DNA from 4 places in the Streptomyces sp. NPDC045955 genome. Region 4 is predicted to be linked to each of the others. Evidence: riboswitches for the same ligand, from Rfam matches in the RefSeq annotation. Region 4 holds a riboswitch; each other region holds the start of a gene.
What was found. Region 4 has a riboswitch for cobalamin ahead of AC07F0_RS15565 (cobalamin biosynthesis protein). Riboswitches for the same ligand answer to the same signal wherever they lie in the genome.
Positions count from the first base shown of each region.

Region 1: it holds a riboswitch for cobalamin, as region 4 does, so the genes downstream of both, AC07F0_RS34375 (ABC transporter ATP-binding protein) here and AC07F0_RS15565 (cobalamin biosynthesis protein) in region 4, are expected to answer to the same signal.
Region 2: it holds a riboswitch for cobalamin, as region 4 does, so the genes downstream of both, AC07F0_RS20370 (energy-coupling factor ABC transporter permease) here and AC07F0_RS15565 (cobalamin biosynthesis protein) in region 4, are expected to answer to the same signal.
Region 3: it holds a riboswitch for cobalamin, as region 4 does, so the genes downstream of both, AC07F0_RS24755 (ribonucleoside-diphosphate reductase subunit alpha) here and AC07F0_RS15565 (cobalamin biosynthesis protein) in region 4, are expected to answer to the same signal.

Region 1 covers NZ_JBWKKY010000024.1:84,901-92,703, reverse strand. Annotated here, with positions in the region: gene AC07F0_RS34400 (exonuclease SbcCD subunit D) at 1-701, opposite strand, end outside; partial or broken gene AC07F0_RS34395 (DsbA family oxidoreductase) at 994-1,107, opposite strand; gene AC07F0_RS34390 (YigZ family protein) at 1,201-1,827, opposite strand; gene AC07F0_RS34385 (SixA phosphatase family protein) at 1,876-2,418, opposite strand; gene AC07F0_RS34380 (hypothetical protein) at 2,415-3,350, opposite strand; partial or broken gene AC07F0_RS34375 (ABC transporter ATP-binding protein) at 3,643-4,346, opposite strand; cobalamin riboswitch at 4,382-4,542, opposite strand; gene AC07F0_RS34370 (CoA-binding protein) at 4,639-5,067, shown strand; gene AC07F0_RS34365 (APC family permease) at 5,201-6,841, shown strand; gene AC07F0_RS34360 (hypothetical protein) at 6,855-7,803, opposite strand, start outside.
Region 2 covers NZ_JBWKKY010000009.1:151,070-158,872, forward strand. Annotated here, with positions in the region: gene AC07F0_RS20360 (MDR family MFS transporter) at 1-588, shown strand, start outside; gene AC07F0_RS20365 (serine/threonine-protein kinase) at 779-2,251, shown strand; cobalamin riboswitch at 2,341-2,525, shown strand; gene AC07F0_RS20370 (energy-coupling factor ABC transporter permease) at 2,556-3,257, shown strand; gene AC07F0_RS20375 (energy-coupling factor ABC transporter substrate-binding protein) at 3,254-3,628, shown strand; gene cbiQ (cobalt ECF transporter T component CbiQ) at 3,634-4,383, shown strand; gene AC07F0_RS20385 (energy-coupling factor ABC transporter ATP-binding protein) at 4,380-5,234, shown strand; partial or broken gene AC07F0_RS20390 (FAD-dependent oxidoreductase) at 5,481-5,621, opposite strand; gene AC07F0_RS20395 (amidinotransferase) at 5,721-6,857, opposite strand; gene AC07F0_RS20400 (maleylpyruvate isomerase N-terminal domain-containing protein) at 7,032-7,688, shown strand.
Region 3 covers NZ_JBWKKY010000012.1:66,088-73,890, reverse strand. Annotated here, with positions in the region: gene AC07F0_RS24780 (extracellular solute-binding protein) at 1-530, opposite strand, end outside; gene AC07F0_RS24775 (GntR family transcriptional regulator) at 841-1,605, shown strand; gene AC07F0_RS24770 (DUF3311 domain-containing protein) at 1,748-2,014, shown strand; gene mctP (monocarboxylate uptake permease MctP) at 2,011-3,639, shown strand; gene AC07F0_RS24760 (GNAT family N-acetyltransferase) at 3,712-4,218, shown strand; cobalamin riboswitch at 4,271-4,395, shown strand; gene AC07F0_RS24755 (ribonucleoside-diphosphate reductase subunit alpha) at 4,517-6,874, shown strand; gene AC07F0_RS24750 (ribonucleotide-diphosphate reductase subunit beta) at 6,931-7,803, shown strand, end outside.
Region 4 covers NZ_JBWKKY010000006.1:389,301-397,103, forward strand. Annotated here, with positions in the region: gene AC07F0_RS15550 (putative cobaltochelatase) at 1-189, opposite strand, end outside; gene cobN (cobaltochelatase subunit CobN) at 186-3,842, opposite strand; gene AC07F0_RS15560 (cobyric acid synthase) at 3,839-5,350, opposite strand; gene AC07F0_RS15565 (cobalamin biosynthesis protein) at 5,347-6,288, opposite strand; cobalamin riboswitch at 6,390-6,529, opposite strand; gene AC07F0_RS15570 (hypothetical protein) at 6,660-6,881, opposite strand; gene AC07F0_RS15575 (inorganic phosphate transporter) at 6,916-7,803, opposite strand, start outside.

The DNA of each region.
Region 1 (7,803 bases), on a different contig from region 4:
GGCAGCGGGGAGCCGGAGTAGCGGATGCGGTCGGTGAGGGTCTGGCAGCCGTGCAGATGCCCGAGCGCCACGTAGTCGACGCCGTCGAAGACACCGGAGGGCACCGCGGCCACGCCGCCGACGGTGATGTCCCGTTCGCTGTCGCTGGGTTCGCCGCCGGTGACGAAGGCGTGCGCGAGGACCACGGAGCGCGTGCCGGGCGCCCGCGCGGCGAGGTCGGCGCGGACCCGGTCCATGGCGGCGGCGAGCACGGCCTCGTGCCCGGCCTTGTCCACGCCGAACTCGTCCTTCACCAGGGCCGGTTCGAGGTAGGGCAGTCCGTAGAAGGCGACGTCCCCCTGGGCGTCGGCCAGCACCACGGGGGTGCCGGCCGCCGACGGCTCGGTCCGCAGGTGGATGCCGGCCCGCCCGATGAGCCCCGCGCCGACGCCCAGCCGGCGGGCCGAGTCGTGGTTCCCGGAGATCATCACCGTCGGCACGCCGAGGTCGGCGAGGCGGTGCAGGGCGTCGTCGAACAGCTCGACCGCGGCGAGCGGCGGCACGGCCCGGTCGTAGACGTCCCCCGACACGACCACCGCGTCCACGGCCCGCTCGCGCACGGTCGTGACGAGGTGGCCGATGAACTCGGCCTGCGCGGCGAGCATGTTCACGCGGTGGAACGACCGGCCGAGGTGCCAGTCGGACGTGTGCAGCAGTCTCACGACGCCGCTCCGACCTGCATGGCTCCCCCTGCTACCGCTCCACGACCCGCACGAGCCGGCACGGCTCGCTGTCAGCACCCACCACGCTAACCCGTGCGAGCCCCTGGTCCCTCACGAACCTCGGGATGGGCCACTCATCGGGCGTCGATTCAGGGGAAATGTCCGCACGTATGCCGTGGAAAAGGTCACGGCGTTCGTACGGGACTCGGCCGCCCGGCTGGGCCGGCTGGACGGCCTGGTGACCGTCGCGGGCGGCGCGCGCGGCACGGATCTGCGCGGCACGGAAGCGTCCGGACCCGCCGTACTTCCTGGTGAGCATTGTGATCACGGGCTGGATGTCGTCCTTGGCGCGGCCCGGGTCCAGCTCGAAGGAGCGGTGCACCACCTCGACCTCGTCGCGGTGCGGTCACCGACACCGGCCGGTAGCCACTGTTCACGGGAGCCGGTCCGGCACCCGCCGGTCCGGTTCCCGGGTGCCTTGCGCGAGGCCGACCGCGCGTCAGGCGTCGCCGTACGCCTCCCCGCCCGGTTCGAAGCCGGCCGTTCCGGCGGTCGCGTCGGCGAGCCACGCCCGGAAGGCCTCCACCTCGGCGTCCGGGAGGGCGATCTCGATCGTGACCGCCTCCCCGTAGCGGACGTCCCGCACCTCACGCCCGGTGGTCCGCAGGTCGTTCTCCAGTTTGCCGGCCCGCTGGTGGCCGACGGTGACCGTGGCCAGCCGGAACCGGCGGCGGGTGCGCGTGCCGAGGGTGTCCAGGGCCTCGCCGACCGCCCCGCCGTACGCCCGGATGAGTCCGCCCGCGCCGAGCTTGACCCCGCCGAAGTAGCGCGTGACGACGGCGACGACGTACCGCATGTCGCGGCGCAACAGCATCTGGAGCATGGGGACGCCGGCGGTGCCGCCGGGTTCGCCGTCGTCGCTCGCCTTCTGGACGGAGGCGTCGGCGCCGATGACGTAGGCCCAGCAGTTGTGGGACGCGTCGGCGTGCTCCTTGCGGACCGCGGCGATGAAGTCCTGCGCCTCCTGCTCGGTGGCCGCCGGGGCGAGGGCGCACAGGAAGCGGGAGCGGTTGACCTCGGTCTCGTGCACGCCGGCGCGGGCGACCGTGCGGTATTCGTCCTGCATCCGGCCACCCTATGCACGGTTCCGGGGACGGGCCGGACCGGCCCGGGGCTACTTCTTCTCGCCCCGGGGCACGGTCAGGGAAAAGAGCAGCGCGGTGCCCGGGGTGAGGGCCCGCCAGGACGTGCCGTACCAGGACAGGACGGCGATGGCCGACGTCGGGAACTTGGTGCGGACCCGCTCCAGCGTGTCGTCGAGGCCGTCACCGGCGAGCGCCAGGACGAGTTCCTCCAGGCCCGGGTTGTGCCCGATCAGCAGCAGCGTCTCCACCTCGGCGGACACCTCGTGCACAACGGCCAGCAGGCCGGCGGGACTCGCGGCGTACAGGCGCCGGTCGAACCGCACCGGCGGGGGCGTGCCCCACTCGGCGGCGGCCAGTTCCCAGGTCCGGCGGGCGCGTACGGCGGTGGAGCACAGCGCGAGGTCGGGCAGGCAGTCGGCCTCGGCAAGGGCCCGCCCGGCCGCGGGGGCGTCACGGCGGCCGCGCGGGGCCAGCGGGCGCTCGTGGTCGGCGACGTCCAGGGGCCAGGCGGACTTGGCGTGCCGCAGCACGACCAGGCGGCGTAGCGGGCCGGCGCCGGAGCGCTCCCTCATGAAGCGGCCCCCAGGTCGCGGGTGAGTTCGAGGCCGAGAAGCCGGTCGGCATAGGCGTACGTCTCGAACCGGGCGCCGTCCGGAAGGTCCCGCTCGTTCTCGACGTCCCGCAGCACGTCCAGCACCCGGGGCACGTCCAGATCGTCGTCCCAGGCGTCGCGCAACCGCCCGCGCACGTCGTCGGGCACGGGCCGGGAGGGCCGCCGGGCCCAGCGGGCGACCGCACCGCGCCAACGGGCGAGGGCGGCCTCGGCCTCACCGAGGACGTCCGCCTCCAGCCGGACGGGGGCGTTGTGGTGCCGGGTGAACAGGGCGAGACGCAGGACGGCGGGATCGACACCGCCCAGCGGGCCGGATCCCACCGACTGGCCGCGCGACGGGTCCGACGTCACCGGCTCACCGGCCGGCAGGCCCGGCTCGACCGGCCGGGCGGCCGGCGGGTTCGACATCGCCGACTCACCGGCCGACGGTTCCGGCGCGGTCGGCCGGCCGCTGGGCGGGCCGGGCTTCGCCGATTCGCCGACCGGCAGGCGCGATCCCGCCGACGCACCGACCGACGTGGCCGGTCCGCTCGTCTCGACGGGCGCCACAGCGATCCGCACCCCGTCAGGCGTCGCCCCACCCTCGGCCGTGACATGGACGACCTGGGCCTCGCCGAGTCCGGCGCTGACGTCGGGGCTGTCCTCGAAGGGGCGGATACCGAGGGCCGTTGCGTCCGCACGCAGCTCGGCCTGGCGGCGCCCGCCGGTCAGCAGGGCCCAGACCGGTGTGCCGCCGAGCTCCAGCGCCCGCACGAGCAGGTCCGCCACGAGCAGCACCCGCAGATCGGTCAGGCCGGAGCCGGGCGCATGCACCTCGACACGGGTCAGGCCCCGGCGGGCCGGGGCGGCGTCGACCGGCTCGCCGGTCCGGGCGTCGATGATGCGCAGCACGAGGCGAGCGTAGGCCGGGTGGGCGGGCACACGCAGGCAAGTGCGGTTTTTTCGGCCACCGTGGCGGGAACACCCCACCAATGGCGTGCCGGACGGACCAGTTCGCCGAGGCGGGAATCGCCTCACGACCGGCGCGCCGGTCGTGAGACCGCCTTGCGGGAACCACCCGCCGACGACACACCGTCGGGCCGGGACACCACCACACCGGAAACCGCCCGGCCGACGATGCACCCCTCGGGCCGGACCACCACGGCGTGAATCGCCCACCCACCCCGCCCGCCGCCCGGCCCCCTCAGCCCAGCGTCCCCAGAAACCGCACATGCGGCCGCTGCTCGGGGCCGTCACGCGTGACGGCAGAGCGCACGCCGTACACCTCGGCGATGAGTTCCTCCGTCAGGACCTCACCCGGAGCACCACCCGCCACGACCCGCCCCGCGCTCAGCACGACGACCTCGTCGCAGTACATCGCCGCGAGGTTGAGGTCGTGCAGGGCGACGACAGTGGTGACCGGCAGCCCGGTGACCAGGGCGAGCAGATCGAGCTGGGGTGGATGTCGAGGTGGTTCGTCGGCTCGTCCAGGAGGAGTTCGCGGGGTTCCTGGGCGAGCGCGCGGGCGATCTGCACCCGCTGGCGTTCGCCGCCCGAGAGGCTGTGCCAGGGCTGGTCGGCGCGGTCGGCGAGGCCGGCGCGCTCCAGGGCCTCGCGCACGGCCCGTTCGTCGTCCGCCGAGCCGGGCGTCCAGGCACGGCGGTGCGGCACGCGGCCCAGCCGTACGACGTCCACCACCGTCAGCTCGACCTGCGTGTCGGCCTGCTGCTCGACGACGGCGAGGCGGCGGGCGACGGTGCGGCGGGGCAGGTCGCCCAACGGCGTGCCGTCGAGGGTGACGACTCCGGCGGTCGGCGTGAGCAACCCCGCCAGCAGCCTCAGCAGCGTGGACTTGCCGGAGCCGTTCGGGCCGAGGACGCCGACGGTGGAACCGGCCTCGGGCGCGAGCACGTGCTCCCCCGCCGCGTACGGCCGCGGGGGCCGCCAGCAGGTCTTCGGACTCGGGTTCGTCCGGTGCGGAGCGCCTTCCCGGACGTCACACGCGACGTCCAGTGGCCGAGGCCCCGCCCGTCCCCCTCACCGCTGCGCGTCAGTTGCGGATTCGCACCGGATTCCCTGACCCACGTACATGGGTTCGACTGGCCTCGGCAAGCTATCACGGAGGGCGCGGGGGAATCACCGCGCGCCGTACGGCGTTGTGCGGACAACAGTTCTTCCGCGACTCTCCAGGAGGCCGCCGGTGTACGGCGACGAGGCAACGGTCCGCAGGATCCTCACGGAGCTCGGCGACACCTGGGCCGTGGTGGGCCTGTCGTCGAACCGGCAGCGGGCGGCGTACGGCGTCGCCGCCGTGCTCCAGCGTTTCGGCAAGCGCGTCGTGCCCGTGCATCCGAAGGCGGAGACGGTGCACGGCGAGCAGGGGTACGCCAGTCTCGCGGACATCCCTTTCGACGTGGACGTCGTGGACGTGTTCGTGAACAGCGATCTCGCCGGAGCGGTGGCGGACGAGGCGGTCGCCAAGGGCGCCGAGGGCGTCTGGTTCCAGCTCGGCGTCATCGACGAGGCGGCGTACGACCGGACCCGCGCCGCGGGCCTGGAGATGGTGATGGACCGCTGCCCGGCGATCGAGATCCCACGACTTCCTCTTCGCCGCGTACAGAATTCCTGAAGCGCTTTCCAGGAAACGCCCGCGCCCGGTCAAGGCTGTACAACGCGCCTTCTGCCGTCGGCTGACCGATTCCTAACCTGAGGCCTCTTGCTCGCAGAACTCACCGAGTTCTTCTATGAGAGGCCCCTGATTCATGGTGAGCGTCGACCAGGCAGCAGCGGGGGTAAAAGGGGGTCCCGGCGGATTGCGCCGGGACGTCGGACTGATCGGGCTCATGTGGGCGTCGGTCGGTTCCATCATCGGCTCCGGGTGGTTGTACGGAGCCGAGAAGGCGGTCGTGGCGGCCGGCCCCGCGGCCGTTCTGTCGTGGCTGATCGGCACGGTCGCGATCGTGCTGCTGGCCCTGGTGCACGCGGAACTCGGCGGCATGTTCCCGGTCGCGGGCGGCACGGCGCGGTATCCGCACTACGCGTTCGGCGGACTGGCCGGCATGTCCTTCGGCTGGTTCTCCTGGCTCCAGGCGGCGACCGTGGCACCGATCGAGGTCGAGGCCATGATCGGCTATGCCGGGCACTGGCACTGGGCGCAGGGCTTCCAGCACGCCAAGGACGGGACGCTGACGACGAGCGGGTTCGTCGTCGCCGTGCTCCTCATGGCCGTGTTCGTCGTGATCAACTTCCTCGGTGTGCGGCTCCTGGCGCACACCAACAGCGCCGCCACCTGGTGGAAAGTGGCCGTGCCGCTGGCCGCGATCTTCATCATCGCGGCGGGCAACTTCCACCCGGGCAACTTCACCGAGCACGGCTTCGCCCCGTTCGGCGCCCATGGCGTGCTGAGCGCCGTCAGTTCCAGCGGCATCATCTTCGCCCTGCTGGGCTTCGAGCAGGCGATCCAGCTGGCGGGCGAGAGCCGCGACCCGGCCCGTGACCTGCCCCGTGCGACGCTCGGCTCGGTCGCCATCGGAGCCGCGATCTACGTCCTGCTGCAGATCGTCTTCATCGCCGCCCTGCCGCTGGCCACCTTCGCGCACGGCTGGACCAAGCTCGACTACCCCGGTCTCAGCGGCCCTTGGGCGGGGCTGGCCACCCTGCTGGGGCTCGGCTGGCTGAGCGTGGTGCTGTATCTGGACGCGGTCGTCTCCCCCGGCGGCACCGGCCTGATCTACACCACCGCCACCTCCCGCGTCTCCTACGGTCTGGCCCGCAACGGCTACGCGCCGAAGATCTTCACGCGCACCGACGCGCGCGGCGTGCCGTGGTTCGGGCTGATCGTCTCGTTCGTGACCGGCGTGGTCTGCTTCCTGCCGTTCCCGAGCTGGCAGCAGCTGGTCGGCTTCATCACCTCGGCGAGCGTGCTGATGTACGCGGGTGCCCCGCTGGCGTACGGCGTCTTCGCCGACCGGCTGCCGCACCGCGCCCGGCCCTACCGGCTGCCCGGCGGGAACGTCGTCTCCCCGCTGTCGTTCGTGGTGGCCAACCTCATCATCTACTGGTCGACCTGGGACACGCTGTGGCGGCTGGGTGTGGCCATCGTCCTCGGCTACGTCCTGCTCGGCGGATACGCCTGGTACGCCACCCGCAAGGGCCTGCCCGACGCACCCCGGCTCGACTGGAGGGCCGCCCAGTGGCTGCCCGTCTATCTGCTGGGCATGGGCGTCATCTCCTGGCAGGGCGGCTTCGGCGGCCAGGGACACATCGGACTGTGGTGGGACATCGCGCTCATCACGGTGTTCTCCCTGGCGATCTACTACTGGGCCCGGGCGTCGGCGTCCCGGCCGGAGGAGATCGAGCGGAGCATCGAGGAGGTGGCCGTCACCGAGGTGGCCGTCCACTGACGGCCCGACCCGGTCAGTCGCCGAGGGCCGTACGGACACCGTCGATCGACGGCACGTCCGTACGGCCCCGCGCCGATACGCAGGCCACGGCACGCCGCAGGGCCCGGTGGAGCAGCAGCGGAGCCTCCGGTCCCAGGACGTCGAGCAGCGGGATGACGGCGTTCTCCAGCATCGCCGTCACCATGGCCCAGGCATCCGCGGTCCGGTCGTACAGCAGCCGCAGCGCCGTCCCGGGAGACCTGCCCAGCAGGATGGCGAACAGCTCGCGCAGCACCTCATCACGCTCCACGCGTTCCCAGGGACTGCCGGAGAGGGCGAGCGTCCGCTCCAGCAGGTCCTCCGCGTCGACCAGGCCGGCCGTGGCCGGGGACCGGGCCAGTTGCAGCAACGTCACCACGTGCTGGGCGGGTTCGGCCCGCTCCGCCGCGGCCACGACGTCGGCGCACAGCGCGGCCACGGCCGGATCGCCCGCACCATGGATCTCGGCCGTGCGGGCCACCAGCGCCGCCACGGCCGGAAGCCTCGGCGAGTCCAGCAGCGGTCGCACCCGTGCGGCGCCGGCCTTCGGGCCGAGGAGAGCCACGTCCACGTAGGCCGCGTACAGGTCGTCCTCCAGGACCGGCGGGGACTCGACGGCCGGGGGCGCGCCGGACGCGGTCGCGAGGCGCTCGTTGACGATGGCCGGGGCGAGCATCACACCGGTGAGCAGCGGCCCGTGGACGTCCAGGGGCATCCGGAGCAGTGACCGGTGCGTGTGGGCGAACGGCGGGTAGGGCTGCCGGCCGTTCATCACGTCGAACGCGTAGCGGCGGGAGGCGTCGGCACCGAAGGCGAAGTGGAACATGGACAGCAGGTACGGAGTGCCGTCGGCGCCGAGGAAGGCCATGGCCGGGTCGGCCTCCCACGGCAGGAGCCGCACCGCGGCCTCGAATCTGCTGCGGTGGTCGGGGCGCACATAGGCC
Region 2 (7,803 bases), on a different contig from region 4:
CGCTTCCTGGCGCTGTGCTGCGCGTACGGCACGTACCTGCTCGCCTACAACCAGCTGTATCTGGCCCTGCCGGACGAGGTGCAGCGTGCGGCGGGCTCCCAGGCGCCGCTGTCCTGGCTGTTCGCCCTGTCCTCGGTGCTGGTGGTGTTCGCTCAGCTGCCCGTGACCCGCTGGGCGGGCGGCCGGCTCGACCTGCGCCGCTCCATGACCGCCGGGCTGCTGCTGATCGCGTCCGGTTTCGCGGTGGTCGCCGCGGCGCGACCCGCCGGCTGGACGGGTACCGCCGGGCTGCTGCCGGCCGCGGGCTTCGTCGTGCTGCTCACCGTGGGGCAGATGCTGGTCGTCCCCGCCGCCCGCGCCTGGGTGCCCGACCTCGCCGAGGAAGGCCGGATCGGCCTCTACATGGGTGCGCTGTCGTCGGTCTCGGGCCTGATCGTCCTCGCCGGCAGCGCGGCCACCGGCTCCCTGCTCGACGCGGGTCTCCCGGCCGCCGTGCCCTGGCTGGCCCTCGCGACCGTACCCGCCCTGGCGGTGGCGCTGCTGCCGCGCCGGGAGGAGCGGGCGCAGGGGGCGGGCGCGGCGGCCTGACGGCACGCTGAGACGCGGGGAAGCCCGATTCCGGGACCGTGCCGTCCCACGGCACCGCACCGAGTGGGAATGGCGGTCACGCGGCGCCAGTATCCTGGGTCGGCTGCGGCACCCCCCACCAACCCCCGCTCCGACGCGGAGAGTTGCGGCCTGCGGCGAGAACCTTCCCACGAACATAGGACGAGGACGAGTGCTGCTAGCGGGCCGCTACCGGCTGGACGTTGAGATCGGGCGCGGCGGAATGGGAGAGGTCTGGCGTGCGTACGACGAGACGCTCGCCAGAGCGGTGGCCGTCAAGCTGCTGCTGCCTCAGGACACCGATGCCACGGCGGCCTCCCGATTCCGTCTGGAGGCGCAGACGGCCGGTCGTCTCAACCACCCCAACGTGGTCGGGGTCCTGGACTTCGGCGAGTACGACAACCGGCTGTACCTGGTGATGGAGCTGGTCGAGGGCGACAGCCTCGCCCGGGTGCTGTCCGCCTCCGGCCCGCTCCCCGCCGAGCAGGTGGCCCGACTCGCCGCGCAGGCCGCCGCCGGACTCGCCGCCGCGCACCAGCAGGGCATCGTGCACCGGGACGTCAAACCCGCCAACCTCCTGCTGGACGCGGGCGGCACCCTCAAGATCGGCGACTTCGGCATCGCGCGCTTCCTCGACGACCCGGGCGCCGCGCTCACCGCCACCGGCCAGATCGTCGGCACCGGCCTCTACCTCGCGCCCGAACGGGCCCTGGGCCGGCCCGCGGGTCCCGCCTCCGACATGTACTCCCTGGGGTGCGTGCTCTACCAGCTCCTCAGCGGCCGCCCGCCGTTCCAGGCCGACACCGCCGTCGCGCTCCTGCACCAGCATCTCGACAACGCCCCCGTACCGCCCCGGGAACTCGGTGTCACCGGTCTGCCGCCGGCCTTCGAGAGCTACCTCCTCGCCCTGCTCGCCAAGCAGCCCGAGGACCGGCCCACGGCGCAGCAGGCCGCCGAGTGGTTCGCCGGCGGCGCCTGGCGGGGGCTGCCCGAGCCGCTGCCGGAGGCGGTGTCGCCGGTGCCGGCCTCCGGGAGCGGGCCGTACGCGGCGTCCCCGGCGCCGACCGCCGCGACCGGGCCGTACGCGGCGTCAGCGGTGCCGTCCTCCGGGCCGGGACCGTACGCGGCAGCCGACACCGGCGCCAGGGCCACGCACGCACTGCCCACGGGGTCCCGCACCGCCCCGGGCGGGCGTTCCCGGCGCGCCGCGCCCCGCAGCGGTCTCGGTCACCACCGGAGAACGGCCGCGGTGGTGGCCGCGGCGGCCGTCTTCCTCGCCGCGATGCTCGCCGGCATGCAGTGGTTCTCGCCCGACGACACCGCGAACGAGGGCACGGAACCCGACGCGTCCCCGTCCGCGAGCAGCCCGGCCGCCCCCTCGCCCGGCGACTCAGCCGACCCCGCCGACCCCCTGGCCTCCGCACCGGCGGCCGACACGACTCCGGCCGCCGGCACCGTGGCCGATGTCACCCCCTCCACCACGGCACCCGATTCCCCGGCGCCCGCCGAGGCGACGACCGGCCCCGCGAGTCCGGCGCAGGAGACGAGCAGCAGCCCGCCGGAGAAGGCGGACAAGCCCCGGCAGGAACAGCCCTCGCGGTCCGGGGAGAACGGGGAGGACGAGGGCGACGAGGGTGACGACTGAGCCCTCCCGCGCCGGTGTGCGAGCGGTCGCCCCTTCACGCGCCCCCTCGCACGCCCCTCGGCTGGCTTGTCATGGCCCTTATCTCGGCATTACTGTCACCACGCCTTGGTGAACGGGAAATCCGGTGTGATGCCGGTGCGGCCCTCGCCACTGTGATCGGGAAGTCCGGCTCCAGCCCCAGCGGGCAGCCACTGGGTCCTCACGGACCCGGGAAGGCGGAGTACGGGCGGTGGGACCCGTGAGCCAGGAGACCGGCCAAGGCACGTCAACCATCCACGAGGTGCTGGAGAGGGTCTGCTGAGCCATGCACATCGCCGAGGGTTTCCTTCCTCCGGCGCACGCCGTCGCCTGGGGCGTCGCGTCCGCGCCGTTCGTCCTCCACGGAGTCCGGTCGCTCACCCGTGAGGTGCGCGAGCACCCCGAGAGCACCCTGCTCCTGGGCGCCTCCGGCGCCTTCACGTTCGTCCTGTCCGCGCTGAAACTGCCGTCCGTCACCGGCAGTTGCTCCCATCCCACCGGCACGGGCCTGGGGGCCATCCTGTTCCGGCCGCCCGCCATGGCCGTGCTGGGCACCATCACCCTGCTGTTCCAGGCGCTGCTGCTCGCGCACGGCGGTCTGACCACGCTCGGCGCCAACGTCTTCTCCATGGCGATCGCCGGCCCCTGGGCGGGCTACGCGGTGTACCGGCTGCTGCGCCGCTACGACGTGCCGCTGATGGTGGCCGTGTTCTCCGCCGCGTTCGTCGCCGACCTGTCCACCTACTGCGTCACCAGCGTGCAGCTGGCGCTCGCGTTCCCCGACCCGGGCAGCGGGTTCCTGGGCGCGCTCGGCAAGTTCGGCTCCATCTTCGCCGTCACCCAGATCCCGCTCGCGGTGAGCGAGGGACTGCTGACGGTGCTCGTGATGCGGCTGCTGGTGCAGTCCAGCAAGGGCGAACTGACCCGGCTGGGTGTGCTCGTCGCCGACAAGCAGTCCCGGAGCGAGACCCAGGAGGTGGCCCGATGAGCAGGAACACGAAGATCAACCTCCTGCTGCTGCTCGCCGTGGCCGCGCTCGCCGTGCTGCCGCTCGCGCTCGGCCTCGGCGACCACAAGAAGGAACCGTTCACGGGCTCCGACGGCGAGGCGGAGACGGCGATCACCGAGATCGAGCCGGACTACAAGCCCTGGTTCTCGCCCCTGTACGAACCGCCGTCCGGTGAGATCGAGTCGGCGCTGTTCTCCCTCCAGGCGGCCCTCGGCTCCGGTGTCCTCGCCTACTACTTCGGACTGCGCCGGGGCAGGCGGCAGGGTGAACGACGGGCGCTGGAGCGGGAGCGGGACTCCGGGAACCCGGTGGACAGTGCCGCCGAGGAGTCCACGGCCGAAGGGGCCTGAGCCGCGTGCTGCCGATCGACGCGGCCGCGCACAGCAGTCGCTGGCGCCGCCGCCATCCCGTGGACAAGGCCGTGCTCGGGCTGGGTCTGACCCTCCTGGCGATCTCGCTGCCGCCCTGGCCGGGGGCGGCTCTGGTGCTGCTGGCCGCCCTGGTGGTGCTGCTGGGTCCGGCGGGCGTGCCCTGGCTCCGGCTGTGGCGCGCCTACCGGGTGCCGCTGGGCTTCTGCGTGACCGGCGCGCTGACGCTCCTCGTGCAGGTCGGCGGGCCGGGCGGCTTCGTCTCCCTCGCCGATGACGGGCCGGTCCGGGCCGGGGAGTTGCTGCTGCGCACCTCGGCGGCCTCCCTGGGGGTGCTGCTGTTCGCGTTCACCACGCCCATGTCCGACCTGCTGCCGCGGCTGGTCCGGGCCGGGGTGCCCGCGCCGGTCGTCGACGTGGCGCTCGTGACGTACCGGATGAGCTTCCTGCTGCTGGACTCCGTGCGCCGGGTCCGTGACGCGCAGGCCGCCCGGCTCGGGCACACCACGCGGGCCGCGGCCTGGCGGTCCCTTGGGGGTCTCGGCGCCACCGCGTTCGTCCGGGCCTTCGACCGGGCGGTCCGTCTCCAGGCCGGTCTCGCCGGGCGCGGCTACGACGGCACCCTGCGCGTCCTGGTGCCCGAGGCCCGGGTCTCCGTCCGCTTCACGACGGCCAGTTGCGTGCTCCTCGCGGCGCTGGCCGTCCTCACCTTCGTACTGGAAAGGCCGCTGACATGAGCGAGCCCGCCCTCGTCGCCCTGCGGGGCGCGTCCTTCGCCTACGAGGACGGCCCGGCCGTGCTCAGCGGCCTCGACTTCGAGATCCGCGAGGGGCGCGCGCTCGCGCTGCTCGGCCGCAACGGCAGCGGCAAGACCACGCTGATGCGGCTCCTCAGCGGCGGACTGCGGCCCCGCGAGGGCCGGCTGACGGTCGACGGGCAACCGGTGGCGTACGACCGCAAGGGCCTGACCCGGCTGCGGACGACCGTCCAGCTGGTGGTGCAGGACCCGGACGACCAGCTCTTCGCGGCATCCGTCGAACAGGACGTGTCGTTCGGGCCGCTGAACCTCGGCCTGGACGACGCGGAGGTGCGGGCGCGGGTGGCGGAGGCGCTCGCCGCCCTGGACATCACCGCCCTGGCCGACCGGCCCACCCATCTGCTCTCCTACGGGCAGCGCAAACGCACCGCCATCGCGGGCGCGGTCGCCATGCGGCCCCGTGTCCTCATCCTCGACGAACCGACGGCCGGGCTCGACCCTGACGGCCAGGAACGGCTCCTCACCACGCTCGACGAGCTCCGTGAGGCCGGCACCACCGTGGTGATGGCCACCCACGACGTCGACCTCGCGCTGCGCTGGGCCGACGACGCGGCGCTCCTCACCCCGTCCGGAGTCCGCACCGGGCCCGCTCCCGTGGCACTGGCCCGCCCCGACCTCCTCCGGGAGGCGGGCCTGCGACTGCCGTGGGGAGCCGCCGCCGCGGACCTCCTGCGCGCGCAGGGGTGGCTGACGGGCACGGAGCCGGGGCCGCGTACGCCTGCGGAACTCGCCGCCCTCGCGGCCGGACGGCTGGGCGCGCCTGGTCTCTGAGGGGTGCCAGGCGCTGAGGGACGCGGGAGCCCGCCGGGCGCCCGGCGGCTGACGGGCGCCCGGCTGCTGACGGGCGCCCGGCTGCTGAGGGACGCCCTGCGATTGAGGGGCCTCGGAGGCTGAGGGGCCCCGGAGGCTGAGGGACGCCCTGCGATTGAGGGGTCCCAGAGGCTGAGGGCCCCGAGGCCGAGGGGCGTCGGGGACTGAGAGGCACCGGAGGCTGAAGCGGCCCTCTTCGTCGTGCCGTCAGCGCAGGGCAGGTGGTGTCCAGTCGGCATGCCTCAGGATGGTGCGGACGGTCGCGCGGGAGAGGGCCGGCCGGAGAGCGGTGTTCCGCGCGGCGACGGCCAGGGGGTGCGTCAGTTGTTGCCCCATCCGGCCGGCCTGGGCGGGCGGCGGATCCGTGTCGGACCAGGAGATCCGTCCACTGGTGGCGGCGGCGCTCTCCTACAGCCCGCACAGCATGAGTCGGCGGAGTGGCCTCGGTCAGTCGAAGTAGGACTCGAGTGAGCCGCGGCGCCGGATGTCGAGCGTCGCGCAGTGGAACGAGCCGCCGAACGGCGCGTAGTGCAGCAGGTCGCACGGGATCGGCTCGAAGCCCCACTTCTCCAGGGCGCGCAGCATGCCGGTGTGGTGCCGCTCCGCGATCACCCGCCGTTCGTCGATCATGAGCACGTTCATGCTGAGCCACTTGCCGCACATCGACGTGACCTTGAGCAGCGTCTCGTCGATCGGGTCGGGCTCGGGGGCGACCAGGACGTCCCAGGAGCTCAGGATGCCGGGCAGCCGGTCGACGTCGATGTACTCGGGGTTGACCAGCACCTTTCCGGGCGCGAGCAGGACGAACGTCGTGTCGATGTGCATGGGCGTGCGGCAGCGGCTCTCGACCTCGTGGATGCGGTACCCCGGCCCGAGATGGCGGCGCAGCCAGTCGATGCCCATCCGGTTGGTGACGTTGCTGCGCGTGACGAACAGGTCCCGCCCGGCCCGTACGAAGTCCGCCGCGTCGAAGACCGGCTCGAACTCGGTGAGGATGTACCGCATGGGCTCGCCGTCCTTCGGGACCTGGAAGTCCGGATCGAACAGTTCGTCAGTGAGTTGCGGCTTGGGTGCCGCCGTCCAGCGTGCGCCACGGCGGAAGTAGTCCTTGAGGAGCGGACGGTAGGAGTGGGTCTCGAAGTACCGGCACGGCCAGGCCATCGGCGTTTCGATGATCTCGTCGCCGATCACGAGCATGCTGTCGCGCGGACAGGAGTTGCAAAAGCCCCGGGAGGACCAGTCGGGGGTGCCGAAGCGGCGCCGGTGGTCGACCACGTCCGGCCGCCTGACCGTGACGCCGAGGGACTCCAGCAGGGCGACGAACCCGTCGATCTCCTGCTGCGCCTCCTCGACGAGCACGCGCGGATACCGGAAGCCGGCGGCAAGTCCCTGCAACCGCCCGGCCCAGAGCGGCACGTTGCAGCTCACCACCGGGTGGTCCGAGGGGATCGTCGCGCCCTCGAGACGCCCGACGACGATCTCCTCCAGCGGACCCCACTCGGTGTGCGAGTTGACCGGCGAGACGAGGCGCTCCACGGACTCGCCCGTCGTGGCCGGCGTTCCGGGCCTCCCCATGACGGCCATGCTCACCACCTTCGGATCCCAGGCTTCGGTGATGCACCGCGCTTACCGCGTTACTCACCGTGGCGCGCCGGCCGGGCCGGCGTCAACAGTCGTGCCGGACGGCGCTGCCGCGCGGGCGGTCCCGCCGTCCGCAATACGCTTGTCCGCCCGCGCGGCACGGCCTACGTTGCCGGTGTGGATCTCTTCTCAAGCTCCTGGACGGCCTTGCGCGCGGCGGTCGCCGGCCTGTCCGACGAGGACTTCGCACGGCCGTCCGGCTGTACCGGCTGGCTGGTGCGGGACCTGGTGTGCCATCTGGTCATCGACGCGCAGGACGTCCTGATCACCCTCGCCACCCCCGCCGACGGGGAACCGACCCGTGACGCGCTGACCTACTGGGAGATCTCCGACGCGCCGCCGACCGGAGACGACCCGCTCGACGCGCTGACCGTCCGGCTGGCCGCCGCGTACGGGGAACCGCATCTGCTCAAGTTCCACCTGGACGACATCGGCTCCGCCGCGGGCCGTGCGGCGGAGCTCGCCGACCCCGGTCTCAGGGTCGGCACCCGCGACGAGGTTCTCACCGTGGGCGACTACCTCTCCACGTACGTCATGGAGTGGACGCTGCACCACCTCGACCTGATCGCCCACCTCCCCGACGCCGCGCCGCCGCCCGCGCAGGGACTCGCCCGGTCCCGCGAGATGCTGGAGCAGATCGCCGGGAGCGCGTTCCCCCCGTCGTTCTCCGACGCTGACGCGCTGCTGGTGGGCACGGGACGGCGGGCTCCGAGCGACGCGGAGCAGGCCGAACTGGGCGATCTGGCCCCGAAGGTGCCGATCTACCTGGGCTGAGCGGGAAGAACATGTCGGATCGATCGCGCGGTCGGCGGCGATGACCGCGCCGGCCTCCAGCCCACTGGAGACCAGGGTGACCGACGCGTAGACCAGCTTGATGCGGGGGTGGCGT
Region 3 (7,803 bases), on a different contig from region 4:
GCGGTGAGCTCCTTGTACGTCTTCGGGGGCGTCTTCACACCGACCGAGGCCGCCACGTCCTTGCGCCAGTTGGCGACGCGGCCGCCGGCGTAGTACGGGACGCCGTAGGTCTTGCCCTCGTAGGTCACCGAGGCCTTGAGGCCGTCCAGCCAGGCGTCGGAGTGGTCGAACGTGCCCGCGTCGAGAGGGGCGAAGGCGCCCTTGACCATGTAGCCGAGCATCTCGGTGTTGCCCATCTCGACCACGTCGGGGGCCTTGTCGGTGGCGAGGACGGCGTCGAGCTTGGCGTTCTTGTCGGGCCAGCCGTAGTACTCGTGGTTGATCTTGAGACCGGGGTGCTTCTTCTGCACCGCCGCGTCGGCGGCCTTCACCAGCTCCGGCCAGTTGTTCTGCGCGTCGACGGTGAGCCAGACGGTCAGCTCCTTGGCGTCCGCGCCCTTGTCCGACCCGCTGCCGCCCTCGCCCCCGCACGCCGCGATGGAGACCACCATGCCCGCGATACCGATCGCGGATATCAGCTTGCGCTTCACGCCACCCTCCTCAGGGATGCCACCGACCCCCCTGCTCCCCGCGTTCGTGGGGCCAGGACCCTGGACCAATGGTGTAGACCAGTAGGGGGAGCTTGGACCAGACCAGCAGGCCTGTCAAGGGTCCGGAATGAGCTCTGACCAGCCGTTATGCGACGTACATATGCAGGAACCTTTAAGTAAGAACCCGGCGAAAACCCGGCCAGGCACGGCATACTCCAGGTGGACCACTTGGAGTTATGGACTAGACCAAAAGCGGCGCCGACGGTATACAAGTGAGATCGTGTCGGCACAGGAGCCGGGAAGGCGGAGCATGAGCACCGACATCAGCAGTGCGGAGAACGAGAGCGGGGCGCCCGTCCGCACCGCACGCGTGCCCAAGTACTACCGCCTGAAGAAGCACCTGCTCGACATGACCGAGACCCAGGCGCCCGGCACGCCGGTCCCGCCCGAGCGCACACTGGCGGCGGAGTTCGACACCTCGCGCACGACCGTGCGCCAGGCGCTGCAGGAGCTGGTCGTCGAGGGGCGGCTGGAGCGGATCCAGGGCAAGGGCACGTTCGTCGCCAAGCCGAAGGTCTCGCAGGCCCTGCAACTGACCTCGTACACCGAGGACATGCGCGCCCAGGGTCTCGAACCCACCTCGCAGCTCCTGGACATCGGCTACATCACCGCCGACGACCGCCTCGCCGGGCTGCTCGACATCGCGGCCGGCGGACGGGTGCTGCGCATCGAGCGGCTGCGCATGGCCAACGGCGAGCCGATGGCCATCGAGACGACCCACCTCAGCGCGAAGCGCTTCCCGGCCCTGCGCCGGTCCCTGGTGAAGTACACCTCCCTCTACACCGCGCTCGCCGAGGTCTACGACGTCCATCTCGCGGAGGCCGAGGAGACCATCGAGACCTCGCTGGCCACCCCGCGCGAGGCCGGCCTGCTCGGCACGGACGTCGGTCTGCCGATGCTGATGCTCTCCCGTCACTCACTGGACCGGGAGGGCCAACCGGTGGAGTGGGTGCGGTCGGTGTACCGGGGGGACCGGTACAAGTTCGTGGCGCGTCTGAAGCGTCCCCAGGAGTAGTGCGCGCGGGGCGCTGCGACTGGTGCTGAGCCCGGTTTCTTTTGGGTACCGCATTACGGACGAGGGGTTCCGTTCCCGCCGCACCCTGACCTAGATTGCCTGCGCATTACACAGGTGATCACTGAGGGGACGGAGCCGCCTGATGTCGCAAGCCCCAGAAGCCGGCAGAGGGGCGACGGTGACGCCGATGCGCGTCGTCATCGCTCTCTGCCTCATAGCACCCTTCGTGGCCATGTTGTGGGTCGGCTCGTACGCCAAGACCGACCCGGCCTTCATCGGGATCCCGTTCTTCTACTGGTACCAGATGGCGTGGGTGCTGATCTCCACGGTGCTGACGATGATCGCCTACAAGCTGTGGCAGCGTGACCAGCGCGCCCGCTCCGCCGCGAAGGGCGGTGCGTCGCAGTGAACGACGGCGTGAACGGCGTCGCACTCGCCGTCTTCATCTTCTTCTTCCTGGCCGTCACGGTCATGGGCTTCCTGGCCGCGCGCTGGCGCAAGGCCGAGAATGAGCACAGCCTGGACGAATGGGGCCTGGGCGGCCGCTCGTTCGGCACCTGGATCACCTGGTTCCTGCTCGGCGGCGACCTGTACACGGCGTACACCTTCGTGGCCGTGCCGGCGGCGATCTACGCGGCGGGCGCGGCCGGCTTCTTCGCGGTGCCCTACACGATCCTCGTCTACCCGCTGATCTTCACGTTCCTCCCCCGCCTGTGGTCGGTCTCGCACAAGCACGGGTACGTGACGACGTCCGACTTCGTGCGCGGCCGGTTCGGCTCCAAGGGCCTGTCGCTGGCGGTGGCCGTGACCGGCATCCTGGCCACGATGCCGTACATCGCGCTCCAACTGGTCGGCATCCAGGCCGTGCTGGACGTCATGGGCGTCGGCGGCGGCGAGAACACCAATTGGTTCATCAAGGACCTGCCCCTGCTGATCGCCTTCGGTGTGCTGGCGGCGTACACGTACTCGTCGGGTCTGCGGGCGCCGGCGCTGATCGCGTTCGTGAAGGACACCCTGATCTACATCGTCATCGCGGTGGCGATCATCTACATCCCGATCAAGCTGGGCGGCTTCGACGACATCTTCGCCAAGGCGGGCGACGCGTTCAGCCAGACCAACCCGGCGACGGGCGCGCCGCGCGGTGCGCTCGCGCCGCCGGAGGCGGGGCAGTGGACGTACGCCACGCTGGCGTTGGGCTCCGCGCTCGCGCTGTTCATGTACCCGCACTCGATCACGGCGACGCTGTCCTCGAAGAGCCGTGACGTGATCCGCCGCAACACCACGATCCTGCCGCTGTACTCGCTGATGCTGGGCCTGCTCGCACTGCTCGGCTTCATGGCGATCGCGGCCGGGATCAAGGTGCAGAACGGACAGCTGGCGATTCCGCAGCTGTTCGAGACCATGTTCCCCGACTGGTTCGCGGGCGTGGCCTTCGCGGCGATCGGCATCGGAGCCCTGGTCCCGGCGGCCATCATGTCCATCGCGGCCGCGAACCTCTTCACCCGCAACATCTACAAGGACTTCATCAAGCCCGACGCCACGCCCGCGCAGGAGACCAAGGTCTCCAAGCTGGTGTCGCTGCTGGTGAAGGTGGGCGCGCTGGCCTTCGTCCTCACCATGGACAAGACGGTCGCCATCAACTTCCAGCTACTGGGCGGCATCTGGATCCTGCAGACCTTCCCGGCCCTGGTGGGCGGCCTGTTCACCCGCTGGTTCCACCGCTGGGCGCTGCTCGCGGGCTGGGCGGTCGGCATGGTCTACGGAACGGTCGCCGCGTACGGCGTCGCCTCGCCGACCCAGAAGCACTTCGGCGGCTCCTCGAAGGAGATCCCGGGCATCGGCGAGATCGGCTACATCGGCCTCACGGCGTTCGTCCTGAACGTCGTCGTCACCGTCGTCCTGACCTTCGCCCTGAGGGCTCTGAAGGCCCCCGACGGCATCGACGAGACCAAGCCGGAGGACTACACGGCGGACGCGGGCGACCCCGGCGTCCAGGTGGAGCTTCCGCCGGCGACGGCGGGCACCTCGCACTGACTCGCAGGTGACAGCGGGCCGTCGGTGGAAAACCGGTGGCCCGTTGCCATACCCGTCCCGCACACTCGGACCATGGACATCCTCATCCGGCGGGTGAAGCCCGCCGAATACGACGCCCTCGGCGAGATCACCGCCCAGGCCTACCTGCGGGACGGCCTCCTCGACTTCGGGGAGAGCGACGGATACCTCGGCGAACTCAGGGACGTGGCCAAGCGGGCCGCCGCCGCGGACGTCCTGGTGGCCACCCAAGGCGAACACCTCCTCGGCGGCGTCACCTTCGTCCCCGCCGGCGGTCCCATGGCCGACATCGCCCGGCCCTCAGAAGCCGAGATACGGATGCTCGCCGTCGCCCACGAGGCCCGCGGCCGCGGCGCCGGAGAGGCCCTCGTCCGCGCCTGCGTCGACCGCGCCCGGGCGACGGACGGCTGCGTCCGCGTCGTCCTGTCGACACAGCGCACCATGCGCTCCGCCCACCGCATCTACGAACGCCTCGGCTTCGCCCGTACCCCGGAGCGCGACTGGAACCCCCTTCCGGAGCTCGCCGACATCACTCTCCTCACCTACGAGTTGACGCTGTGAAACCGTCGCGACACTACATCTAGGGGTGCTTTCGCCGCCCGGCACAAGATGTATGCTCATGCTCGCTGTCGCCGCAGGGGAATCCGGTGCGAATCCGGAACTGTCCCGCAACGGTGTACTTGTGCGTGTTCGCGCACAGGCTTCAGTCCGAGGACCTGCCGACAGCGCGCCCGGCCGCCCGGTCGGTGCGCCCTGACGTCCGGGCCTCGCGGAGTGGGCCGGTGGACGCGACGCCGCGTGCGTTCGCGCTGCCCCCTGCCCTCGCTGAGGCCCCGTGCCGAGCGAGGGAGAGCCCCACGTGACCATCGCGCCAGCCGATCCGGTCTCAGCCGCGGAAAAAGAGCACGACGGTCCCGGTGCCGCGCTGCTGCGGACCCTGACCGAGCTGACCGCCGACCTGCCCGACGCCGACCCGGGCCGGGTCGCCGCCGCCGCGCTGCGCGGCCGGTCCGCGCGGGCCGACCAGTCGGAGTTGCGCGAGCTGGCGACCGAGGCGGCCGCGGGCCTCATCTCCGAGGATCCCGCCTACTCCCGGCTGGCCGCGCGCCTGCTGACGATCGGGATCCGCGCCGAGGCCGCCTCGCAGGGCGTCACGTGCTTCACCGAGGCCGTGGCGGCCGGGCATCGGGAGGGCCTCATCGCCGACCGGACCGCCGAGTTCGTGCGCGTCCACGCCGCCCGTCTCGACGCCCTGATCGACACGGCCGCCGACGACCGCTTCGGCTACTTCGGCCTGCGTACCCTGCACAGCCGCTATCTGCTCCGGCACCCGATCACCCGCAAGGTGATCGAGACGCCCCAGCACTTCATGCTGCGCGTCGCCGCCGGTCTCGCCGAGGACGACACCCGCCGCTCAGTCGACGAAGTCGCCGCGCTCTACGGGCTGATGAGCCGGCTCGAGTACCTCCCCTCCTCCCCCACCCTCTTCAACTCCGGCACGCGGCACCCCCAGATGTCGTCCTGCTACCTCCTCGACTCCCCCAAGGACGAGCTGGACTCGATCTACGACCGCTACCACCAGGTGGCGCGGCTGTCGAAGCACGCCGGCGGCATCGGCATCGCGTACTCCCGCATCCGGGCCCGCGGTTCGCTGATCCGCGGCACGAACGGCCACTCCAACGGCATCGTCCCGTTCCTGAAGACCCTCGACGCCTCGGTCGCCGCCGTGAACCAGGGCGGCCGCCGCAAGGGCGCCGCCGCGGTCTACCTGGAGACCTGGCACTTGGACATCGAGGAGTTCCTGGAGTTGCGCGACAACACCGGTGAGGACGCCCGCCGCACGCACAACCTGAACCTCGCGCACTGGGTGCCCGACGAGTTCATGCGGCGTGTGAACGCCGACGCGCAGTGGTCGCTGTTCTCCCCGTCGGACGTGCCCGAGCTGGCCGACCTGTGGGGCGAGGAGTTCGACGCCGCGTACCGGGCCGCCGAAGCGAAGGGCCTGGCGAAGAAGACCCTGCCCGCCCGTGAGCTGTACGGCCGCATGATGCGCACCCTCGCGCAGACCGGCAACGGCTGGATGACCTTCAAGGACGCCGCCAACCGCACCGCCAACCAGACGGCCGAACCGGGCCACGTCGTCCACTCCTCCAACCTCTGCACGGAGATCCTGGAGGTCACCAGCGACGGGGAGACGGCGGTCTGCAACCTGGGGTCGGTCAACCTCGGCGCGCTCGTCGACCGGTCCGGCGGGGACATCGACTGGGAGCGGCTGGACGAGACCGTCCGCACGGCCGTGACGTTCCTCGACCGGGTCGTGGACATCAACTTCTACCCGACCGAGCAGGCAGGCCGTTCCAACGCCAGGTGGCGTCCGGTCGGCCTCGGGGTCATGGGTCTGCAGGACGTCTTCTTCAAGCTGCGCCTGCCCTTCGACTCACCGGAGGCCAAGGCGCTCTCCACCCGCATCGCCGAGCGGATCATGCTCGCCGCCTACGAGGCCTCCGCCGATCTCGCCGAGCGCAACGGCCCGTTGCCGGCCTGGGAGAAGACCCGTACGGCCAAGGGTGTGCTCCACCCCGACCACTACGACGTGGAGCTGACCTGGCCAAAGCGCTGGGCGGCCCTGCGCGAGCGCGTCGCCGCGACGGGCATGCGCAACTCCCTGCTCCTCGCCATCGCGCCGACGGCCACGATCGCCTCCATCGCGGGCGTGTACGAGTGCATCGAGCCGCAGGTGTCCAACCTGTTCAAGCGCGAGACGCTGTCCGGTGAGTTCCTCCAGGTCAACTCCTACCTGGTTCAGGAGCTGAAGCGGCTCGGCGTGTGGGACGCCCGCAGCCGGGAGGCCCTGCGCGAGGCCAACGGCTCGGTGCAGGACTTCACCTGGATCCCCGAGGACGTACGCGCCCTCTACCGCACGGCGTGGGAGATCCCGCAGCGCGGCCTGATCGACATGGCGGCGGCCAGGACCCCGTTCCTGGACCAGTCCCAGTCCCTGAACCTCTTCATGGAGACGCCGACCATCGGCAAGCTCTCCTCGATGTACGCCTACGCCTGGAAGTCCGGGCTGAAGACCACGTACTACCTGCGTTCGCGCCCGGCGACCCGCATCGCCCGCGCGGCCCAGGCCACCGTCCCCGTGCAGGCCACCCCGGACCCCGAAGCGGTCGCCTGCTCCCTGGAAAACCCCGAGTCCTGCGAAGCCTGCCAGTAATTCCCACCCGCCACCCGACCGCCACCCCTGGAGGACGGCGCTTCGCGCCGACTGTGATGACTCAGAACCTGCTCGACCCCGGCTTCGAGCTCACCCTGCGCCCGATGCGCTACCCGGACTTCTACGAGCGCTACCGGGACGCCATCAAGAACACCTGGACCGTGGAGGAGGTCGACCTCCACTCGGACGTCACCGACCTCGCCAAGCTCTCTCCCGCCGAGCAGCACCTGATCGGCAGGCTGGTCGCCTTCTTCGCCACGGGCGACTCGATCGTCGCGAACAACCTGGTGCTGACGCTGTACAAGCACATCAACTCCCCCGAGGCTCGGCTGTATCTGAGCCGGCAGCTCTTCGAGGAGGCCGTGCACGTCCAGTTCTATCTGACGCTCCTGGACACCTACCTCCCCGACCACGACGACCGGGCGGCGGCCTTCGCGGCCGTGGAGAACATCCCCTCCATCCGCGAGAAGGCAGGTTTCTGCTTCAAGTGGATGGACTCGGTGGACCAGCTCGACCGGCTGGAGACGCAGGCCGACCGCCGCCGTTTCCTGCTGAACCTGATCTGCTTCGCCGCGTGCATCGAGGGCCTGTTCTTCTACGGCGCCTTCGCGTACGTCTACTGGTTCCGCAGCCGGGGTCTGCTGCACGGTCTGGCCACCGGCACCAACTGGGTGTTCCGCGACGAGACGATGCACATGTCGTTCGCCTTCGACGTGGTCGACACCGTCCGCAAGGAGGAGCCGGAGCTGTTCGACGACCGGCTCCGGCAGGAGGTGACGGACATGCTCCGCGAGGCCGTCGAGGCCGAGCTGCAGTTCGCGCGCGACCTGTGCGGTGACGGCCTCCCGGGCATGAACACCGAGTCGATGCGGCAGTACCTGGAGTGCGTCGCCGACCAGCGGCTCACCCGCCTGGGCTTCGCTCCGGTC
Region 4 (7,803 bases):
GCGGCACCCGGGGACGACGTCCACCTCCGGCATGAGCGCGGACAGCGCCCGCACGGCGGTCGACTTGGCGGTGCCCTTCTCACCGCGCACCAGCACACCGCCGACCGCCGGCGACACGGCGTTCAGCAGCAGCGCGAGCCGCAGGTCGTCCTGGCCCACCACGGCCGTGAACGGGAACGGGGTGCTCACTTGTCGTCACCTTCCAAGTCGCCTTCGAGCTCCAGGTACGTGGCACGCAGCCGCTCCAGCGTCTCCGCGTCCGGCTCCGCCCACAGTCCGCGGTCGGCGGCCTCCAGCAGCCGCTCGGTGATGCCGCGCAGCGCCCACGGGTTGGACGTCTTCATGAACTCCCGGTTCTCCGGGTCGAAGACGTACTCGGCGCTGAGTTTCTCGTACATCCAGTCGTCCACGACCCCGGCCGTGGCGTCGTACCCGAACAGGTAGTCCACCGTCGCGGCCATCTCGAAGGCGCCCTTGTAGCCGTGCCGCCGCATGGCCGCCATCCAGCGCGGGTTGACCACCCGGGCGCGGAAGACGCGGTGCGTCTCCTCGCCCAGCGTGCGGGTCTTCACCTGGTCCGGGGTGGCCGAATCGCCGACGTACGCCTCGGGGCTCGCGCCCGTCAGATGGCGGACCATGGCGACCATGCCGCCGTGGTACTGGAAGTAGTCGTCGGCGTCGACGAGGTCGTGCTCACGCGTGTCGACGTTCTTCGCGGCGACCGCGATCCGCCGGAACGCCGTCTCCATGTCCCCGCGCGCGGCCCGCCCGTCGAGCCCCCGCCCGTAGGCATAGCCACCCCACACCGCGTACACCTCGGCGAGGTCGGCGTCGGAGCGCCAGTTGCGCGCGTCGATCAGCGGCAGCAGACCGGCCCCGTACGCCCCCGGCTTGGAGCCGAAGATCCGGGCGGTCGCCCGGCGCCGGTCGCCGTGCTCGGCGGTGTCCTCGTCCGCGTGCGCCCGGACGTAGTTCTGCTCGGCGGGCTCGTCCAGCTCGGCGACCGTGCGGACGGCGTCGTCGATCAGCCCCACCACGTGCGGGAACGCGTCCCGGAAGAAGCCGGAGATACGGACCGTCACGTCGATGCGCGGCCGGCCGAGCTCCTCCGGGGGGATCACCTCGAACCCGGTCACCCGGCGCGAGGCGTCGTCCCACACCGGCCGGCAGCCCAGCAGCGCCAGGATCTCGGCGATGTCGTCGCCCTGGGTGCGCATGGCCGAGGTGCCCCACACCGTCAGGCCGACGGACTTCGGGTACGCACCGGTGTCGGTCAGGTACCGCTGCACCAGCGAGTCCGCGAGCGACTGCCCGACCTCCCAGCTCAGCCGGGAGGGAATCGCCTTGGGGTCGACGGAGTAGAAGTTGCGCCCCGTCGGCAGGACGTTGACCAGACCGCGGGTCGGCGAGCCGGAGGGACCCGCCGGGACGTAGCCGCCGTCCAGCGCCCGCAGGATGTGCCCGATCTCGTCGGTGGTCCCGGCCAGCCGCGGCACGACCTCCGTGCAGGCGAACTCCAGCACCGCCACGGCGTCGGCGACGTCCCCGCCGAGCACCTCCCGGACCAGCGCCGGGACCTCTGCGACCGCCCAGCCGCGCTCCTCCATGCCCTCCGCGAGCCGCCGGCACAGCTGCTCCAGCAGGTCGATCGCGTCGGCGGCGGTGCGCGCCGGGCCCGCCACCAGCTCCGTCAGCTCCGCCGGCACCTTCAGCAGAGCGCCCGGCTCGGCCAGCAGCTCCTTCTCCACCAGCCCGAAGTGCTCCGCCAGCGCCGCCCTCAGCCCGGGCAGGGCGTCGGCCTGACCGCCCCACACCTGCGAGGCGCGCAGCACCGCCAGCACGAGGTTGACGCGCGGCTCGCCGACCGGGCCGCCGCCCAGGATGTGCAGGCCGTCGCGGATCTGCACGTCCTTGATCTCGCACAGATAGCCGTCGATGTGCATGACGAACTCGTCGAACGCCTCGTCGTCCGGCTGCTCGTCGACATGCAGGTCGTGATGGAGCTCGGCGGCCTTCACGAGGGTCCAGATCTGCGCGCGCACGGCCGGCGCCTTCGCCGGGTCCAGGTCGCAGACGAGCGCGTACTCGTCCAGGAGCTGCTCCAGCTTGGCCAGGTCGCCGTAGGTGTCGGCGCGGGCCATCGGCGGCACCAGGTGGTCGACGACCGTGGCGTGCCCGCGCCGCTTGGCCTGGGTGCCCTCGCCCGGGTCGTTGACGATGAACGGGTAGATCAGGGGCAGCTCCCCGAGCACGGCGTCCGGGGCGCACCCGCCGCTGAGCCCGAGGCCCTTGCCGGGCAGCCACTCCAGCGTGCCGTGCTTGCCCATGTGCACGATCGCGTCCGCGCCGAAACTGTTCTCCAGCCAGCGGTAGGCCGCCAGGTAGTGGTGGGACGGCGGCATGTCCGGGTCGTGGTAGATCGCGATCGGGTTCTCGCCGAAGCCGCGCGGCGGCTGGATCATCACCACCACGTTCCCGAACTGCAGGGACGCCAGCACGATGTCGTCCCCGTCGACGTAGAGGCTGCCCGGCGGCTCGCCCCACGCCTCGGTCATGGCGTCCCGCAGCTCCGGGTCGAGCTTGTCGAACCAGGCCCGGTAGTCCGCCAGCGGCACCCGCGCGGGCGCGGCGGCCAGCTGCTCGTCCGTCAGCCACTCCACGTCGTGCCCGCCGGCCTCGATGAGCCGGTGGATCAGTTCGTCGCCCTGGTCCGGGTACGCGGTGAGGCCGTACCCGGCTTCCTTCAGGGCGTCCAGCACCCGCACCGCCGAGGCCGGGGTGTCCAGCCCGACGGCGTTGCCGACCCGCGAGTGCTTGGTCGGGTACGCGGTGAAGACGAGCGCGAGCTTCTTCTCGGCGTTCGCCTTGTGCTTCAACCGCGCGTGCCGTACGGCGATCCCGGCGACCCGCGCGGCGCGCTCCGGGTCGGCGACGTACACGGGCACGTCGTCCGCGCCCTGCTCCTTGAACGAGAACGGCACGGTGATCAGTCGCCCGTCGAACTCCGGGATCGCCACCTGCATCGCGGCGTCCATGGGGGACAGGGCGGCGTCGGACGCCTCCCAGGCGCTCCGTGAGGACGTCAGGCACAGCCCCTGCAGCACCGGGATGTTCAGCTCGGCGAGGGCGCCGATGTCCCAGGACTCCTCGTCACCGCCCGCCGAGGCCTGCGAGGCGTGGGTGCCGCCGGCGGCGAGGACGGTGGCGACGAGGGCGTCCGCCCGGCCGAGGATCTCGTACAGCCCCGCGTCGGCCCCGCGCAGCGAACCGCAGTACACGGGAAGCGCGTTGGCGCCCCGCGCCTCGATCGCGTCGCACAGCGTGTCCACGAAGGCGGTGTTGCCGCTCAGCTCGTGCGCCCGGTAGAAGAGCACGCCGACGGTCGGCCGGCCCTCGACCCGCGCGCGCTCGCCCCGGACGCCGTACTCCGGCATCCGCTCGGGCGCGGCGAACCCCTCGCCCGTGAGCAGCACGGTGTCGGACAGGAACCGCGCCAGCTCGGCGAGGTTGGCCGGTCCGCCCGCCACGAGGTACTTCAGCGCCTCCGCGACGACACCGGCCGGCACCGACGACTCGGCCATCAGCTCCGCGTCGGGCACCGCCTCGCCGCCCAGCAGCACGGTCGGGACGCCGGAGGCCTTCAGCGCGGCGAGCCCGTCCTCCCAGGCCCGCTTGCCGCCGAGCAGCCGTACGACGGCGATGTCCGCGCCGTCGAGGAGAGCCGGAAGCTCCTCCCGGACGTCCACGCGGGTCGGGTTGCCGATCCGGTACGAGGCACCGGAGGCGGCCCGGGCCGCCAGCAGGTCCGTATCGGCGGTCGACAACAACAACACAGTGCTCATGCGGGTGCTCCCGGTGGAATGAAGGGCAGTCCTCGCGGCGCGCCCGACTCGATGAGCCGCCACAGCGCGTCCGTGTCCGCGTGCTGTTCGATCAGGTCGCCGAGCCGGTCGAGCTGCTCCTCGCGCAGCGCGGCGAACGAGGTGTCCGGCGCCGGTACGAAGCGGCGCCCCGCGGCGGCCGCCACCTCGCGCAGGAAGGCCCGCCGGAACCCGTCCGACTCCAGCGAGCCGTGCCAGTGCGTGCCCCAGGTCTGGCCGACCCGGCAGCCGTCCAGGAAGGCTGCGCCTCCCTGGACGTCGGCGACGCCGTGATGGATCTCGTAGCCCTCCACGCGCTCCCCGAGAGCCTCGCCCTCCGGCCGCGTCAGGGTCTTCTCGCGGGCGAACCGCACCCGCACGGGCAGGACCCCGAGCCCCCCGACATGGCCCCGGCGGCTCTCGACGTCGTCCTCGATGTGCTCGCCGAGGATCTGGAAGCCGCCGCAGATCCCGAGGACGGGTCGCTGCTCGGCGGCCCTGCGGACCAGGGCCTCGGCGAGCCCCCGCTCGTGCAGCCACTCCAGCGCACGGACGGTTCCCCGGGTCCCGGGCACGATGACGAGGTCGGCGTCGGCGAGTTCCTCCGGCCGGTCCACGAACCGCACGACGACACCGGGTTCGGCGGCCAGCGCGTCGACGTCCGTGAAGTTGGACATCAGCGGAACGGCACAGACGGCGACACGCAGCACGTCCTCGCCGACCGGCGGGGCGACGACGGACTCGCGGACCGTTCCCCGCAGGGAGACGCGCAGCCCGTCCTCCTCGTCGATCCCGAGACCGTGGCGGAAGGGCAGGACGCCGTACGTACGCCGCCCGGTGAGGCCCTGGAGCATGTCGAGCCCCGGCTCCAGCAGGGAGACGTCCCCCCGGAACTTGTTGACGAGGAACCCGGCGACGCAACTCTGGTCCTCGCGCGACAGCAGCGCGACCGTCCCGAAGAACGAGGCGAAGACACCGCCCCGGTCGATGTCGCCGACGACGAGCACGGGGAGCCCGGCGTTGCGGGCGATCCCCATGTTGACGATGTCGGTCCGCCGCAGGTTGATCTCGGCGGGACTGCCCGCCCCCTCACAGATCACCGCGTCATACGTGCCCCGCAACTGCTCCAGGCAGTCCAGCACGGTACCGAGCAGCTTCTGCTGGCGTCCGCCGTGGTACCCGCGTGCGCTGAGCTCCCCGACCGGCTTGCCCAGCAGCACGACCTGACTGCTGCTCTCGCCGCCGGGCTTGAGCAGCACCGGGTTCATCAGCGCGGTCGGCTCGACGCGGCAGGCCTGCGCCTGCATGGCCTGCGCCCGCCCGATCTCGGCCCCCTCCTTCGTCACGAACGAATTGAGGGACATGTTCTGCGCCTTGAAGGGCGCGACCTTGACGCCCTGCCGCACCAGCCACCGGCAGATCCCGGCCGTCACGACGCTCTTGCCGGCGTCGGAGGTGGTACCGGCGACGAGAAGCCCACCGCCCGTCATGACGTACTCCCTTTCGCGATGCGGCGCGCGGCGGCACAGACGCCGAGCGCGAGCCAGCCGACACGCCTGGACAGCCGTACGGCCCGTTCGATGTCCCGGGTGGCGACGGCCCGCCCGGCCCCGTTGAGCACGGGCCGGTGCTCGACGCGCCCGCCGTACGACAGGGTCCCGCCCAGCCGCACCCCGAGCGCCCCGGCGAACGAGGCCTCCACGGGCCCGGCGTTGGGGCTCGGATGCCGGTCGGCGTCGGCACGCCAGGCCCTGACCGCTCCCCGTGGGTCGTCTCCTGCCAGGGCCGCGAGCACGGCGGTCAGCCGGGCCCCCGGCCAGCCCGCGAGATCGTCCAGCCGCGCGGAGGCCCACCCGTAGCGCCGGTATCGGGCCGACTTGTGCCCGACCATGGCGTCGAGGGTGTTGACGGCCCGGAACCCGAGGAGCCCCGGCACACCGCCGACGGCCCCCCACACGAGCGCCCCCACGACCGCGTCGGAGGTGTTCTCGGCGACGGACTCGACCACGGCCCGGGCGATCCCGTCGGCGTCGAGCGCCTGCGGATCCCGCCCGCACAGATGCGGCAGCCGCGCCCGGGCGCCTTCGACGTCCCCCACCTCCAGGGCACGCCCGACGGCTCGTGCCTCCCGCGCGAGCGAAGTCCCCCCGACCACGGCCCAGGTGGCGGCACCGGTCAGCGCGACGGACGCGACGGCGGAGTCCCGCACGGCGCGCGCGGCGACGCCCCCGAGCGCGACGGCTCCTCCGGCGCACACCACGGTGTGCAGCGCGCCCCATCCCCGGTGGTCCCGCCACAGCACCCGTTCCACGGCGCCCGCGGCCCGCCCGAACACGGCGACCGGATGCCCCCGGCGCGGATCGCCGAGCAGCAGGTCACCGATCAGACCGGCGGCGGCGCCGTACGCGAAGACGCGACCGGCACCCATGGGCTCAGCCGGCCGCAGGGGCGGGCAGGGGTGGGGTACTGAACCTCGATCGGCAGCCGCGCATGGCGATATGTCCTCACTCAGGGTGTCCACGCCCTGGTTCGACTAGACCGGCGGTGAGAGTTCCTGGCTCCCGGGGATTGCTACCCCGGTGACAGTGGCGGGACCGCGCCGGACTTCCACCGGCTTCCTCTCCTGCCGCCGTTAATGGCCCCGGCAGTCCACCACGGCCGGGATCAGTCGTCAACTTGCCGTTGACCTGCGAGGGGAGAGTGTGCAGAAGCCCACACCGCGCCCCTGCCACACGACGACCGGGCGGGACAGGACGGAAGTCCTGTCCCGCCCGGCGGGAACCTCGTGCGGTCAGGCCGTCAGGCCACGATCAGATAGATCCCGTACCCCACAGCCGCCGCGCACGCCGCGAAGCACGCGTACGCGCCCGTCACCGCGAGCCCCGCGGACCCGCCGGCAGCCACCGCCCGTTCGCGGCGGGACAGGCCGGTGATGCCGAGGGTGAACAGGCCCACCAGGGCCACGGTGACCACGAGGCTGACGCCGAAGACGGAACCGAGGGCGGCCCAGTCGATTTTCATGGCAGAGGTTCTCCTTGTAACCGAGTGGGCGGGATCAGACCGGGGTGGTCGTGGTGGAGGGCCGGCGTTCGGCCGGGGCCGGGGCCGCCGGTGCCGGGATCGTGGCACTCGGCTCGTCCGTGGCCGCGCCACCCGTGGGCGGCGGCGTCACCGCGGCCATCGCCGTGGTCACCACACCGGCCGGCTCCGCCTCGTCGGTGTCGTTGACGTTGGTGTGGTCGACGACCTGACGCCGCGAGAGCTTCCAGATCGCCGCGCTGGAGGCGACGAGGAAGACGGCCACCACCGCGGTGCCCCAGCTGCCGAAGCCGGTGACGTACTCGGCGAGCGCGCCCACCAGGGCCGCCGCCGGCAGCGTCAGGCCCCAGGCGACGAACATCCGCGTCGCCGTCGACCAGCGGACGACACCGCCCTTGCGGCCGAGCCCGGCGCCCATCACCGAGCCGGAGACGGAGTGGGTGGTGGAGAGGGAGAAGCCGATGTGCGAGGAGGCCAGGATGACCGTGGCCGCGCTGGTCTGGGCGGCGAAGCCCTGCTGCGGCTGGAGGTCGGTCAGGCCCTTGCCCATGGTGCGGATGATGCGCCAGCCGCCGAGGTACGTGCCGAGCGCGATGGCGAGACCCGCCGAGAGGATGACCCAGGTGGGCGGGTCGGAGTCGGGGGCGACGGCGCCGCCGGCCACCAGGGCGAGGGTGATGACACCCATCGTCTTCTGGGCGTCGTTCGTGCCGTGGGCCAGCGAGACCAGGCCCGCGGAGGCGATCTGGCCGGCCCGGTAGCCCTTCTCGGAGGCCTTGCCGTCGGCCTTCTTGCCGAGGGAGTACGTCAGCCGGGTCGCGAGCATCGCCGCGATGCCCGCGACCAGCGGGGCGGCGATCGCCGGGATCAGGACCTTGGTGACCAGCACGTCGCCGTGGACCGC